One region of the Synechococcus sp. MW101C3 genome, then DNA from elsewhere that is predicted to be linked to it. Evidence: predicted binding sites of a transcription regulator. Region 1 holds the regulator's gene; the other holds the start of a gene.
What was found. The regulator HrcA, encoded in region 1, represses chaperone genes, less so after heat shock. The targets are predictions, from matches to a motif close to TTAGCACTCNNNNNNNNNGAGTGCTAA.
Positions count from the first base shown of each region.

Region 1 (7,542 bases):
TTGTTGCTGGAGTAGCCGCTCATCAGCAGACCGATCGGCTGGATGCTGCTGAGGGCGATCCAGAGGAAGATGCCCACCCCCACATCGCTGATCACCAGGTGCTGGCCGAAGGGAACCACCAGCCAGGAGAGGATCACGGGGATCAGCACCAGCACGGGGCCGAGCGTGAACAGCAGGCCATCGGCCCGCTTCGGGATCACGTCTTCCTTGAAGAGCAGCTTGAGGCCATCGGCCAGGGGCTGCAGCACCCCGAGGGCACCGGCATACTCCGGGCCGATGCGCTGCTGGACGGCGGCGGAGATCTTGCGCTCCAGCCACACGTTCACCAGCACGCCCACCACGGCGGCCACCAGCACCAGCAGCATCGGCAGGGGCAGCCAGATGAGATGGGCGGCGGCGGGGCTGAGGCCGAAGCCCTCCAGGATGGTGGTGAATCCGCTCTGCAGGTCGATGCCGGGGGGCACCGCCGCCTCGAGGACCGGGGGAGGCGACAGGGTCGCGGCTGTGGTCATGATCTCCACGGCGTCCGAACTCGAAACCGAACCGACGAGGGCAAGTTAAGCGCCCGCACCGCTGGATCGGGTGTCGATGGGCAACCAGGTCTTGCCGGACGCCCCCGTGTAGATCTGCGTAGGCCGGTAAATCCGGTTGGCACCGAGCTGCTCTTTCCAGTGGGCCAGCCAGCCGGCCACCCGCGCGATCGCGAAGATCGGCGTGAAGAGGTCGCGGGGGATGCCGAGCTTGCGGTACACGAGCCCGGAATAGAAATCCACATTCGGATAGATCCCCTTGGCGCCGAGGCGGCTTTCAGCAGCCTTCTCGAGCCGTCGGGCCACGTCGTACATGTGGTCGTGGCCGAAGCGGTCGAACAGCTCCTCGGCCAGCTCCTGCAGGATCACGGCACGGGGATCCTTGACGCGGTACTCGCGGTGGCCGAAGCCCATGATCTTCTGCTTCTCGGCCACCGCCCGCTCGAGGTAGGCCTCCACCCGGTCTTCGCTGCCGATCTGGTCGAGCATGGTGAGCACGTCTTCGTTGGCGCCGCCATGCAGCGGGCCGGCCAGGGTGCCCACGGCCGAGGCCACCACCGCGTAGGGATCGGTGAGGGTGCTGGCGGTGACGCGGGCACTGAAGGTGCTGGCGTTGAGCGAGTGTTCGGCGTGGAGGATCAGGCAGGCATCGAAGATGCGGGCCGCCATCGGGTCAGGCACCCGCTCGGTGATCATGTACAGGAAATTGGCCGAGTACGACAGGTCGTCGCGGGGCTGGATCGGGTCCTGGCCTTTGCGGATCAGCTGGAAGGCCGCCACCATCGTGGGGATCTTGGCGATCAACCGCACCACCGCCTCCTCGATGTACTGGGGGTCGTCGAGGGCGCGGCGCGAATAGAACAGGCCCAGTGAGGCTGCGCTCGACTGCAGCGCGTCCATGGGGTGCCCGTCGGCCGGGAAGCACTTCATCATGTCGCGGATGCGGAAGCTCACCCGCCGGTGCATCTGCACCTCGTACTCGAAGCGACGCAGCTGCTCGCCCGTGGGCAACTCACCCCAGATCAGCAGGTAGGCGGTTTCCAGGAAGCTGCTGTGGTTGGCGAGCTGCTCCACCGGATAGCCCCGGTAGGTGAGCACGCCGTTGCGGCCGTCGATGTCACAGATGGCGGACTGGGTGGCCGGCACCCCTTCAAGGCCGGGGCGGAACGCCGGCATGGCCGGCTGGGCCGCGACAGGTTCGCTGGCCAACGGGGTGGCCGCTGGAGTTGTGGCGGAGTCACCGGCCGCTGAGAAATCCGTGACCGCCGGCGCCCCATCCGTTGCCATGCCGAGCTTCCACGCTGTTGATCGAAACCTAGATCCATTCCTGACAGCCGCGCCGTAACACCGCCGACCGGCCACCAGGGCCCCGTTTCAGCGGCGTCCGCGCCTCAGCCCTCCCCCAGCAGAGCGCGGGGGGAGAGCAGCAGGGTGAGCCGCGTGCGGCCCAGGGCAGCCTCCCAGCCGCGCGCCTGCCCGGAACCACCGGAAGGCACCGGAGCCTGCCAGGGAAGCGCCAGGACCACCACACCGGCCTTGCGCAGGCGCAGGGCGCCGGGAGGGGCGCCGCAGAGCCGGCAGGCCAGCTCGCTGAGATCGGGTTCATGCCCCACCAGCGCCAGGCGCCGCCAGGGGCTGGGCCGCTCGGCGCCTTCGCCCCCGGCGCTGAACCAGCGCTCCAGCAGCGGCGCTGGGTCACCACCCGGGGCCAGCTCCCCGCAGACCTCGAAGCGGTGGAGGGCCAGTCCGCCCTCGCGGGCCAGCTCCGCCGTCTGGTGCGCACGCAGCAATGGGCTGGTGAGCAGTGGATCCACAGCCAGTCCGAGCGTCACGAGACGGCGCACCACGGCGGCGGTGCGCCGGCGGCCGGCGGCGGTGAGCGCCCGTGCCTCGTCGTCCAGGCCGCGATCGGCCGCCAGCTGGCGATCGATCGCGACCCCATGGCGCAGTAGCAGCAGCTCCGCAGCGGCCATGGCCTCAGCCCAGCTCCAGGCGGCCATGCAGCCGCAGTGCCGGGGCCGCGGCGGCAGGATCGCTCTCCAGGCTCACCGCCAGGCCCTGCACAGTGGGAGCGAGCGGCTCGCCGGCCAGGCCGGTGAGCAGCAGCCAGGGGTCCCAGCGGGCCAGCAGCGCACGGGCCGACGGGGCGGCCATGGCCCACTGCAGGGGCGCGGCCTGATCCTCCAGGCCCTGAAGCTGGGCCAGCCTCTCGCTGGGCGGCGCGGCCCCCTCCAGCAGACCGGTGAGGGCGGTGATGCCCTCACTCCACCAGGCCACACCGCGCTGGTCGAGGCGGGCGCCGGCGATGGCGGCGTCCAGTTGGTCGGGGTGGCTGCGGGAATTGCCGGCGGTCAGCTGGGTCCAGAGCTGCAGCGTTTTGCCATTGCGGCTCAGCGGAGCAGCGATCAGGCCTTTGCGCGCCAGCACGTCGCTGATCGAGGCGATGGCGGGGCTGTCAGGAGCCGTGGCCAGCAGCCAGCCGCGGGAGCTATGGCTCAACAGCAGGGGGCCTGGATCCTGGGCAACAACCAGCGGGGGCAGCACCCCCGGCAGGCTCGCGAGGGCTTGGGCGAGGACAGGTGCCACCAGCTCCGACCAGACATCCGGAATGTCGGCGGGGACGCTGCTGGTGGCTTCAGGGCTGGGGATGGTGGTGTCTCCGTCACCATCGGCAGCGGCACTGTCCGTGGCGTCCCCATCGGAGCCGGCGGAATCCGGGCTGGAGGCGGTAGCGATGGCTGCCGCTGAGGCAGCTGTTCCTGGTGCAGCAGGAGCTGAGAGCAGGGCGGGGTTCTGGATCATCGCCAGGCTGTCCGAGGGCCCCTGCAGGCCCGCCAGCAGATCCGGCGTGGGCGTGAGCGCCAGTGCTGCGGGGGCGTGGCGCAGCTCAAGGCGGCCGTTGAGGTCGAGGGTGCGGCCTCGGGGCGCCAGAGCTGCCACCAGGCCGAGCACCTCCTGCTGTGCTGCGACGAAAGGGGAAGCAGCCAGCCAAGGGGTGAAGCTGTCGGGGCGGGCCACCACCAGGGCCACGCCCTGGCCGAGGGTGGCCACGGCGGTGGCGAGGCGGGGGTCGCCGGCCTGGTTGAGTTCATCGATCTGGGAGACATCCAGCGCCTGCTCCAGCACCCCCCGACCCGAGGCGATCAGCACCAGCCGGTCGTCGATCAAGGCGGTGGCCAGGGGCAGGGCGTTCTGGCCCAGCAGGGCGCCCCGGCCGCTGATCAGCCCCATGCCTCGATAGGTGCTCACCTGCAGCTCGTTGCCGGCCAGGCTGCGGGTCTGCCAGAAGCGCTGCAGAAAGCGCCGAGCCCCCTCCGACTCACGGCTGCGCAGGGCCAGCAACCAGCCCGCCGGCTGTGACGCACCCGCCGGGGTGAGCAGCGCGACACTGGACTCCTCCCCCACCCAGCCGGCCAGTTCCTCGGCGTAGTCGAGGCCGGCGGCGGCGAAGGCCCCGTCCCGCAGCTGCTCAAGGGCGGCGGCGGCATGGCGGCGTTGGCGGGGCGGCGCCACGGCCCGGGCGTAGGCCCCGAGCTGGTCGGGCGGGACCAGCAGGTGCAGGCTCAGCGAGGCCTGCCGGGGGATGAAGCGAGCCGCCAGTGGCAGGGTGAGGGGTTGGTGCTGCAGGGCGAGGGGGCTGCTGCGCCAGAGCACCACCCAGCCCGCCGCTCCGATCAGCAGCAGCGTGACGGCCACGGCCAGGATCGCCGCCAGGAATGGGCGGATCTTCATGCGTAGCGCGCAGGAATGGCCTCATCCTTATGCATGAAGCCGCCTCCGTGCATCGTCAACGCACACCCGGCCAGCCACCACGCCCATGCCCGCACCCATGCCCCAGGAAAGCCAAACCACCCCCACCCCGGCCCCGTTGCAGGCACGGGAGCTGCAGCAGCGGCTCAACGAGGGTGCCGATCTGCAGCTGGTGGATGTGCGGGAACCGGCAGAGCTGGCCATGGCCGCGCTGCAGCAGAGAGTGATCCATCTGCCCTTGAGCCGCTCCTCGGAATGGGTCAGCCGGATCGACGCGCTGCTCGACCGCGAGCGTGAGGTGGTGGTGCTCTGCCATGCCGGCATGCGCAGCTGGCAGTTCGGCTGCTGGTTGATGGAGCAGCAGGGTTTCGAGCGGGTCTGGAACCTGGAGGGGGGCATCGATGCCTGGAGCGTCCAGGTCGATCGGTCGGTGCCGCGTTACTGAGCAGCGCTACCAGACCGATGGCGCGGGACAGGTACTCCTCTTACCGCAGTCAGCGGAGCTGCGGCGGTAAGACGGGCTGGCCCAGATCGGCTCCAGCCTCTGACGCCGGAGCAGCTCCACAGTTTGTGGCGGTGATGGTGCTGAGCTGCGCAACAAGCAGGGACTGGCCGACCCGGCGGGTTAGGACCCCGCTCCTCTTTTGCACGTGCTGACGCTGGAGATCGTGGAGGGTGATCGCCTGCTCCAGCCGCACCGCTCCATGAGCAACAGGGGCCGCGCCTGTGAGCGGAGTGGTCTCGGCGATCCTGGGCACGCTGGTGTCCTCAAGGGTCAGGTTGGATTCACTGTCGACTGCGGCCGCTGCCAACGCTTCACTGGCTTCTGCCTGCTGCCATCCAAGCGATCAGCCATGAAACCCGAACCAACACCTAGCGGCCTTGTTGCCCAGACGAAATGGTGTTCCTGTTGGCCAGCGGCGTCGTTGGTATCGGTTACGGTTCGCGCACCATCCGTTGACTAGCCCCTCGTTGCCTCACCTCAGCCGCCGCCATCAGCAGGTGTTGCAGGCAACGGTGCAGCATTACGTGGACACGGTCGAGCCCGTGGGGAGCCGCACCCTGGTGCAACGCTTCGGCTTCCAGACCTCACCTGCCACGGTGCGTTCGGCCATGGGGGCGCTGGAGCAACAGGGCCTGCTTGTGCAGCCGCACACCTCTGCCGGGCGTATTCCAAGCCAGCGCGGCTACCGCCTCTACGTGGACAGCCTGCTGCCACCCCCCGGTGCCGGAGCGCTGCAACTGGAGCAGGAACTGCTGGGGCTGAGCCTGCGCTGGGCTGCCCTCGACGATCTGCTGCTGCATCTGGCGCGGCGGCTGGCTGATCTCACCGGCCTGCTGAGCCTGATCACACGCCCCCAGGGCGATCGCTCCGCCCTTCAGGCCGTGCGCCTGGTGCCCAGCGGCGACCGCCTGCTGGTGTTCCTGGTGGAGAACGCCGTGATGACCAGCTGCCTGAACCTGCATCTGCCACCGGCGGCGGCCCCCGAGCTGCTGCCGCTCGAGCGCTGGGTGATGGATCAGCTCAGCCTGCATCCGGGCCAGCCAATCCCCTGGAACGCCCTGCCGCCTCAACTGCAGCGCAGCGGCTGGCTGCTGCGCGAGGCGCTCCGCAGCCACCGCATGGCCCGACCGGGCGATGCCGACGGCGCCCTCGCGCTCGGGCTGGGGGGATTGCTGGGGCAGCCGGAATTCAGCCGCACCGCCACGCTGCGGCCGCTGGTGCAGCTGGTGGAGGAAGACCCCCATCTGCTGCTGCAACCTGACGGCAGACCCAGCGAAGGCGTCTGGATCGGTGCCGAAAATCCCCATCCCGCCCTGCAGGACTGCGCACTCGTGCAGGCCACTTACCGCACCGGCGACGGCAGCCAGGGGCACGTGGCCCTGGTGGGGCCGATGCGGATGGCCTACGCCACCGCCCGGGCGGCGGTGCGCTCGGTGGCCGCCAGCCTGCAGCGGTTGCTCAGTTGAGCGGCCGGCGGCTTGAGAGCATGGCGCCATGACTTACTGCGTCGGTTTCCTGCTCAAGGAGGGTCTGGTGATGTGCGCCGACTCCCGCACCAATGCGGGGGTGGACTACATCTCCAGCTACCGGAAGCTGCACGTGTTCCAGCCGGCGCCTGACCGGCTGTTCGTTCTTCTGGCGGCTGGCAACCTGGCCACCACCCAGGCGATCCTCAACTGGATCCGCCGCGACCTCAGCGCCGCCGCCACTCCGGCGGCCGTGGGGGCGCCGGCCAGCGCTGCAGCTGATGACCGGACCGCCGGACCGGACCTGCTCAGCTGCCGCCATCTGTTCGAGGCGGCGGCCTACATCGGCCGCCTGAGCGTGGCGGTGCAGAACGAGAACGAGAGCGCCCTCAAGCAGGTGGGAGCGAGCGGTGAGGCCACCTTCATCCTTGGCGGCCAGATCGCCGGCAACGACCACGGCCTCTACCGGATCTACGCCCAGGGCAACGCGATCATGGCCACGCCGGAAACGCCGTTCCTGCAGATCGGCGAGAGCAAATACGGCAAGCCTCCCCTCGATGTGGTGGGTGACTACGGGATGTCGCTGGAGGATGCCACCCGCCTCTGCCTGATTTCCCAGGTGATCACCCGGCGCTCCAACCTCACGGTGGGGCCCCCGTTCGAGGTGGCGCTCTATCCGCGCAATTCGCTGGCCATCTCCCAGCACCTGCGCCTGGAGCGGGGCTCCAAGCTGCTCGGCGAGATGGCCCGGATCTGGGCAGACAGCCAGCGCGATGCGCTCAGCAACCTGCCCCGGCTGCCCTGGGAGCCTCAGCCGGCCAGCTGATCCCCCAACCGGTCAGCCACGGTGTTCACGTCCTTGTCGCCGCGGCCGGAGAGGTTCACCACCACTTCGGTGCCCGGCGCCAGGGTGGGGCAGAGCTGCTCCAGCCAGGCGAAGGCGTGAGCGGTTTCCAGCGCCGGGATGATGCCCTCGAGCTCAGACACCAGGCGCAGGGCAGTGAGCGCCTCGTCGTCGGTGACGGCGGCATACTCCGCCCGGCCCACATCCCGCAGGTAGCTGTGCTCGGGGCCGACGCCCGGGTAATCCAGGCCGGCGCTGATCGAATGGGCCTCCTGCACCTGCCCTTCGCCGTCCTGCAGCAGCAAGCTCATGGCGCCATGCAGCACGCCGATCCGCCCTTCGGTGATCGTGGCGGCATGGCGGCCCGTGGCCACGCCCTCGCCGGCGGCCTCGACGCCGATCAGCCGCACGGAGGTGTCTTCCACGAACGGGTGGAACAGGCCCATG
Region 1 covers NZ_NQKX01000005.1:35,392-42,933, forward strand. Annotated here, with positions in the region: gene nuoH (NADH-quinone oxidoreductase subunit NuoH) at 1-464, opposite strand, end outside; gene CJZ80_RS07135 (citrate synthase) at 558-1,706, opposite strand; gene CJZ80_RS07140 (histidine phosphatase family protein) at 1,922-2,503, opposite strand; gene CJZ80_RS15445 (DUF3352 domain-containing protein) at 2,508-4,262, opposite strand; gene CJZ80_RS07150 (rhodanese-like domain-containing protein) at 4,348-4,725, shown strand; gene CJZ80_RS07160 (heat-inducible transcriptional repressor HrcA) at 5,253-6,251, shown strand; gene CJZ80_RS07165 (20S proteasome subunit A/B) at 6,280-7,077, shown strand; gene trpB (tryptophan synthase subunit beta) at 7,062-7,542, opposite strand, start outside.

Region 2 (7,542 bases), on a different contig from region 1:
CACTCCTGAGCCCTTGCGGCCACGGGCGCTGCAGGTCTGAGCCCGGCGGGCCGTCAGGGCCGTCAGCCTGCCCGCACTCTGAAGGGCCGATCGGCCTGGCGTTCGGGCCTGGTGTTTGGGTAGGGTCTGAAGATGATCACCACGGTTCTTTCCTGGATCTGGGCCGCTCTCGGCGTGCTCCTGATCGCCAGCGTGTTGCTGCACAGCCCCAAGGGCGATGGCATGGGAGGCCTGGCCAGCAGCGGCGGGTCGATGTTCAGCAGCGCCCGCAGCGCCGAAGCCACGCTCAACCGCGTCACCTGGACCCTGCTTGCCCTGTTTCTCGGCCTCGCCGTGGTGCTGAGCGCCGGCTGGCTGCGCTGACCCTGCCGTGACACCAATCAAACGCCGTGGCTTGCTGGCCTCGCTGGCCCTCCTGCTCTCTCCCCTGTTGGGAGGCCGAAAAGCTGAGGCTGCGAGCAAGGCGGGCGATCCTGCCTGGCAACTCAGTGAGGCTGCCTGGAAGGAGCGCCTGAGTCCTGCCGCCTTTGCAGTGCTGCGCCGTGAGGGCACGGAGCGGCCGTTCTCCAGCCCGCTCAACAACGAAAAGCGAGCCGGCACCTACGTGTGTGCTGGCTGCCGTTTGCCGCTGTTCTCCTCCACCACGAAATTCGACAGTGGCACCGGCTGGCCCAGCTTCTGGCAGCCCCTGCCGAATGCGGTGGTCACCCAGCTGGATTTCAAATTGATCGTGCCCCGCACGGAATACCACTGCCGCCGCTGCGGCGGGCATCAGGGCCATGTGTTCAACGATGGACCCAGGCCCACCGGCAAGCGTTACTGCAACAACGGCGTCGCGCTTGCCTTCGTGCCCGGCAAGTAGGAACTTACTGCGGCAGGGACGTTGAGCCCTTGCGCCGTTGCGGCATACCTCTGCGCATGCACCGTGGCGCCTCCCCGCCGGCCACATGGACAAAGGACAAAAAAAAGAGCAGGAATTTGGCCTGCTCCGGTGATGCACTGATCGCTCGCAACTGATCTGCTGCTGGTTGGCAGCTGATCGCTCGAAGTTGGCGGTTCGAAGCTGCTGGCTTGAAGCAGTGACGGTTGATCGGAGCTGGATCCGCAGGGTGACCCTGCGAATCCAGGGGCAGACGATCAGTAGTCGAAGTCGCCGCCCATGCCGCCACCGCCGCCGGCGGGAGCTGCTTCCTTCTTCTCGGGCAGATCGGCCACGATGCACTCGGTGGTGAGCACCATGCCGGCGATCGAGGCGGCGTTCTGCAGACCGGAGCGGGTCACCTTGGCGGGGTCCACGATGCCGGCGGCCAGCATGTCGACGTATTCACCGGTGGCGGCGTTGTAGCCCTCGTTGAACGGCATGCCCTTGACATGCTCAGCGACGACGGCGCCATTGACGCCGGCGTTCTGGGCGATCCGCATCAGCGGAGCGGTGAGGGCGGAGGCCACGATGGTGGCACCGATCAGCTCTTCGCCGGTGAGGTTGGCAGCCGCCCACTCCTCGAGGGCAGGGGCCAGGTGGGCCAGGGTGGTGCCGCCACCAGGAACGATGCCTTCCTCAACAGCCGCCTTGGTGGCGTTGATGGCGTCTTCCAGGCGCAGCTTTTTGTCCTTCATCTCGGTTTCGGTGGCTGCACCCACCTTCACCACGGCCACACCGCCGCTCAGCTTGGCCAGACGCTCCTGCAGCTTCTCCTTGTCGTAGGAGGAGTCGGTTTCGTCGATCTGCTTGCGGATCTGCTCCACACGGGCCTTGACGGCCACTTCGTTGCCTTCGGCGACGATGGTGGTGGTGTCCTTGTTGATGGTGATGCGGCGGGCGGTGCCCAGCATCTCCAGCTTGGTGTTCTCCAGCTTGAGGCCGGCGTCTTCGGTGATCAGCTGACCGTTGGTGAGAACAGCGATGTCCTCAAGCATGGCCTTGCGGCGGTCACCGAAACCAGGGGCCTTGACGGCGGCCACGTTGAGCACACCGCGCAGGCGGTTCACCACCAGGGTGGCGAGGGCTTCCTTCTCGATGTCCTCGGCGATGATCAGCAGGGGCTTGCCGGTGCGAGCGATCTGCTCAAGCACGGGCACCAGGTCTTGCACCAGGCCGATCTTCTTGTCGGTGAGCAGGATGTAGGGCTCGTCGAGCACCGCTTCCATCCGCTCGGTGTCGGTGGCGAAGTAAGGGGAGATGTAGCCCTTGTCGAAGCGCATGCCCTCGGTGACCTCCAGTTCGGTGGTCATCGACTTCCCTTCTTCCAGGGAGATCACGCCTTCTTTGCCGACCTTGTCCATAGCGTCGGCGATCATGCGGCCCACCTCTTCGTCGTTGCCGGCGGAGATGGTGCCCACCTGGGCGATGGCGTTGCTGTCGGCGATCGGCTTGGCGTGCTCCTCAATCTTCTTGACGAGGAAATCGGCAGCCTTGTCGATGCCCTTCTTGAGGGTGATGGCGTTGGCGCCCGCAGCCACGTTGCGAAGACCGGCCTTGACCATGGCGTGGGCCAGGACGGTGGCCGTGGTGGTGCCGTCGCCGGCGGCGTCGTTGGTTTTGGAGGCGGCCTGACGGATCAGGGCCACACCGGTGTTCTCGATGTGGTCTTCCAGTTCGATCTCTTTGGCGATCGTGACGCCATCATTGATGATCTGGGGAGCGCCGAATTTCTTTTCCAGCACCACGTTGCGGCCCTTGGGGCCGAGGGTGACGGCAACGGCCTCAGCGAGGATGTCGATGCCTTTTTCGAGGGCCCGGCGGGCGTTCTCGTTGTAAATAATGCGCTTGGCCATGGAAGGGATGCTCCTTGAAGTAGTTGGTAAAGGGTTGACCGTCCGACGAGTCGTCGGGGGTCAGGACGTGATCAGTGAGGGCAGTTGAGGCTCACAGGAACCTCATGTGCCGGAGCGATCAGTCGACGATGGCGAGAATGTCTTTTTCTGAGAGCAGCACGAACTCATCGGTGCCGAGCTTGATGTCAGTACCGGCGTACTTGCTGTAGAGCACCTTGTCGCCCACGCTCACTTCAGGAGCCTGGCGGGAGCCGTCCTCATTGCGCTTGCCGGGGCCCACTTGGACCACTTCGCCCACCTGGGGCTTCTCCTTTGCAGTGTCGGGGAGCAGGATGCCGCCCGCGGTTTTTTCCTCCGATTCGGACACCTTGATGAAAATGCGATCTCCAAGGGGTTTGACAGTGGAGACGCTGAGGGAGACAGCAGCCATGGATCGTTTCAAATGCGGTGGTGCGGCGCCGTGGGCGCCACAGGGGAGAGCGAATTAGCACTCGCCCTGCCTGAGTGCCAACCTATGGCGGTGGAAGGGTGCAGTGCAATCGGTACGGTGTGCGGTTGACCGAACCCAGCACGCGGCACGGGCCTCTGGCTCTGAAGACCAGGCCATTCGCGGTGGTAAGGTGGCGCGGCTTCAGGCGGGCGCGCGTCCCGCTGCGCGATCTTCCTTCCTTTCCTATGGCTGCTGCTGCTCCCGTCAACACCGGCTCCAAGGGTGTTGTCCGTCAGGTGATCGGCCCCGTTCTCGACATTGAATTTCCGGCCGGCAAGCTGCCCCGCATCTTCAATGCCATTCGCGTTGAAGGCCGCAATTCCTCGGGTCAGGACATCGCCCTCACCGCCGAAGTCCAGCAGCTCCTCGGCGATCACCGGGTGCGTGCGGTTGCGATGAGCGGCACCGACGGCGTCGTGCGTGGCATGTCTGCCCTCGACACGGGCGCCCCGATCAGCGTCCCCGTGGGAGAGGCCACTCTTGGCCGCATCTTCAACGTGCTCGGCGAGCCGGTTGATGAGCGTGGGCCGGTCACCTCCACCCTCACATCTCCCATCCACAGGGATGCGCCGAAGCTGATCGAGCTCGAAACCAAGCCCAAGGTGTTTGAAACCGGCATCAAGGTGATCGACCTCCTGGCTCCTTACCGCCAGGGTGGCAAGGTCGGCCTGTTCGGTGGCGCCGGCGTGGGCAAAACCGTGCTGATCCAGGAGCTCATCAACAACATTGCCAAGGAGCACGGCGGTGTTTCCGTGTTCGGTGGCGTTGGCGAGCGCACCCGTGAGGGCAACGACCTCTACGAAGAGTTCAAGGAATCTGGAGTGATCAACTCCGAAGACCTCCCGAAATCCAAGGTGGCGCTCTGCTTCGGTCAGATGAACGAGCCCCCCGGCGCCCGCATGCGCGTGGGTCTGTCGGCACTCACCATGGCCGAGCATTTCCGTGATGTGAACAAGCAGGATGTGCTGCTGTTCATCGACAACATCTTCCGCTTCGTCCAAGCCGGCTCCGAAGTGAGCGCCCTGCTCGGCCGCATGCCCTCCGCTGTGGGCTATCAGCCCACCCTCGGCACCGACGTTGGTGAGCTTCAGGAACGCATCACCTCCACGCTCGAAGGTTCAATCACCTCGATCCAGGCTGTGTACGTGCCGGCCGACGACCTCACCGACCCCGCTCCCGCCACCACCTTTGCCCACCTCGATGCCACCACGGTGCTGAGCCGCGGCCTGGCTTCGAAGGGCATCTACCCGGCCGTCGACCCGCTCGACTCCACCAGCACCATGCTCCAGCCGGCCGTTGTGGGCGACGAGCACTACCGCACCGCCCGTGCCGTGCAATCCACCCTCCAGCGCTATAAAGAGCTGCAGGACATCATCGCCATCCTCGGCCTCGACGAACTCTCCGAAGACGACCGTCGCACCGTCGACCGCGCCCGCAAGATCGAGAAGTTCCTGTCTCAGCCCTTCTTTGTGGCCGAAATCTTCACTGGCCAGTCCGGCGAATACGTGAAGCTCGAAGACACCATCAGCGGCTTCAACATGATCCTCGCTGGTGAGCTGGATGATCTTCCCGAGGCTGCTTTCTACCTCGTGGGCAACATCGATCAGGTGAAGGCCAAGGCCGCCAAGATCCTCGCTGACGCCAAGTCCTGATTTGCGACGGACTGCCTCTGATCTCCCTCTCACCTTCTCGCCATGACTCTCAATCTCCGTGTTCTGGCACCTGACCAGAGCGTTTTCGACGGCAGCGCGGATGAGGTGATCCTGCCCAGCACCACTGGGCAGCTGGGGATCCTCCCCGGACACGTCTCCTTGCTTACCGCTCTCGATGTGGGCGTGATGCGCCTGCGCAGCGGCAAAGACTGGACCTCCATTGCCTTGATGGGTGGTTTTGCCGAAGTCGAAGCCGACGAAGTCACTGTGCTTGTGAACACCGCAGAGCTCGGAGACAAAATTGATGCCGCCGCCGCCGAGCAGCAGGTGGAAGAAGCCCAGCTGCGTGCAGCCAGCTTCGAAGGCCAGCCGCCCAGCACGGAAAAGGTGAAAGCCGTCCAGAACCTGGCTCGGGCCCGGGCCCGGCTTCAGGCCACCCGCAAGGCCTGATCCATCAACGGGGTCGTCCTTTCCGGGTAGCCCCAATCTTCATGGCCGCAATGCCATCAACAGTCTTGGATCGGCTCTACAAGCCCGGTCCAAGATTTTTTTATGAGGGCCCTGGATGTTTGCCAGCTGGCCCTTGAGCTCTGCCAGCTGGCCCTGGTTCTCGGCCAAGAGGCCTTGGATCTCCGCCAGCAGGCCCTGCAACGCTCAGCGCCGGCTCACTAGCGCTGAATTCGGGCACTTCAACTTCCCACGAACGTCATTATCAACGTGGCGAAGTCAGAGTGGAGAATCGCTGTCAATCGATCCATACCATTCGGCGATCAAGCCTGGTGAACTTGATCATGAATGCAATCTGATGGTGGCTGGAACTTTGCTGCGAATGACAATCGATGAAGGATGCAGCTCGACCGCGGATGCAACCCGATAGCGGATTCAACTCGACCGTGGATGGAACTTGACCGTCGACCCAACTTGTTGACGAATTCGAGTTGGCCGAGGGCGAGTGTGGCAATCGAACGCTTGATCGACAGTATAAAGGCCCCTGCTCGGGGCCTTCAACGTGCAAGACGTTCTAGTGAGAGTCCGTCAGCGATCAGCAGAAGAGCGGCACCCATCGACGGTTCGCTTCAGCAGACGTTGAGACATGATTGAACCTGGCCAGTGAAGACAAGCCAGGTCAAACGACGCGTGAACGGTCGTGGACTGCGCTGTAGGCCGTAGGCCAATGCAGCCCGCCGCTGAGGATCAGGCGGTTCCGCAGAAAGTGACGTCGGGGAACTTGAGCTTGGCTTCGTCGAGCGACTTGCCTTTGCCTTCCTCTTGCCAGTAGTTGATCACCTCGGTGGCCTTGTTGAGGATCTCCACCCGCTCATTGTCGGTGATCCAGGATTTGGCTTCCAGTTCACCTTTGAGGGTTTCCCAGGCATCTTCCCGCGGCCAGAAGAAGTAGGAGGTGAGGGGGCTGGGACCACCGCCCACGATCTGATCAACGGCCAAAGCGACGTTGTCGGGCAGCCAGAGGATCTTGAGCAGGAAGCGGCCTTCATCCGCTTTCGGCGTGTGGCCGGAAGGAACGCCATCTTCGTCGAGGGTGGCCGTGGCCAGTGCGGCGCTGGCGCCACGCAGCACGGGACGCCCTTCGCGGGCGCCACTCGGATCCGCGGCGGCGGGAAGGATCTCAGGCATGGCGGACACGGCGGGCATCGCAGAAACCGCCGCGTTAGGGCTATCGCTGGCCGTCATAGGTTCGGCGCTCAAGGACAACAATCAAACGAGTAACCTACCAGCCCCGGCCTCCCTGCCCTGAAGCCCCGCGCTGTTCTGCTGTTCGACATCGACGGGGTCATTCGCGACGTGAGCGGCAGCTACCGCCGCGCCCTGGCTGAAACCGTTCACCACTACAGCGGTTGGCGGCCCGGACAGACCGAGGTGGACGCGCTCAAGAGCGAAGGTCTGTGGAACAACGACTGGGAGGCATCGCTGGAGCTGCTGCGGCGCCACGGGCATGACCCGCTACCCAGCTTTGGCGCCCTGGTGGAGGTGTTCAGCCAGCTCTATTTCGGAGGGGACCCGGAGGGCCCGCCAGAAGCGTGGCAGGGCTTCATCCGGGAAGAAACGCTGTTGGTACAGCCGCCTTTCTTCGAGCAGTTGAGCCAGCACGGCTTCGCCTGGGGGTTCGTGAGCGGCGCTGAACCGGCTTCCGCGCGCTTCGTGCTGCATCAGCGGCTCGGATTGCCGCAGCCTCCCCTGATCGCCATGGGCGACGCTCCGGACAAGCCCGATCCCACCGGCCTGCTCACGCTTGCCGCCCGCCTGGCCACCACCGACCTGGGCCATGAAGCCCCCTTGGTGGCCTATGTGGGCGACACCGTGGCGGATGTGGAAACGGTGCAGCGTGCTCGGGCGTGCCATCCCGATCAGGCCTTCGTCAGCCTGGCGGTGGCTCCGCCTCACCTGCAGGACGCGGGAGCCGTTGCGCAACGGCAGGTCTACGAACACCACCTGAGCCAGGCAGGCGCCGACCACATCCTGACCACCACGGCGGAGGCTCCCGCGCTGCTGAACCGCCTGCTCGGCTGAGCGAACGGCCCGGACCGTGCAGCCGGTTTCACCGCTCCATCGCGTCTGCTGATTTGAGAGCAGCGGCTGTGAGCACCTCGTGCCCGCTGGGGGTCA
Region 2 covers NZ_NQKX01000006.1:193,946-201,487, forward strand. Annotated here, with positions in the region: gene gpmI (2,3-bisphosphoglycerate-independent phosphoglycerate mutase) at 1-40, shown strand, start outside; gene secG (preprotein translocase subunit SecG) at 133-363, shown strand; gene msrB (peptide-methionine (R)-S-oxide reductase MsrB) at 380-862, shown strand; gene groL (chaperonin GroEL) at 1,138-2,775, opposite strand; gene groES (co-chaperone GroES) at 2,894-3,205, opposite strand; gene atpD (F0F1 ATP synthase subunit beta) at 3,451-4,917, shown strand; gene atpC (ATP synthase F1 subunit epsilon) at 4,960-5,367, shown strand; gene CJZ80_RS09315 (30S ribosomal protein PSRP-3) at 6,112-6,552, opposite strand; gene CJZ80_RS09320 (TIGR01548 family HAD-type hydrolase) at 6,670-7,446, shown strand; gene CJZ80_RS09325 (aminopeptidase P N-terminal domain-containing protein) at 7,475-7,542, opposite strand, start outside.
Region 2: a site for HrcA is predicted at 3,260-3,286, ahead of groES (co-chaperone GroES). Genes of this name have one in related genera too.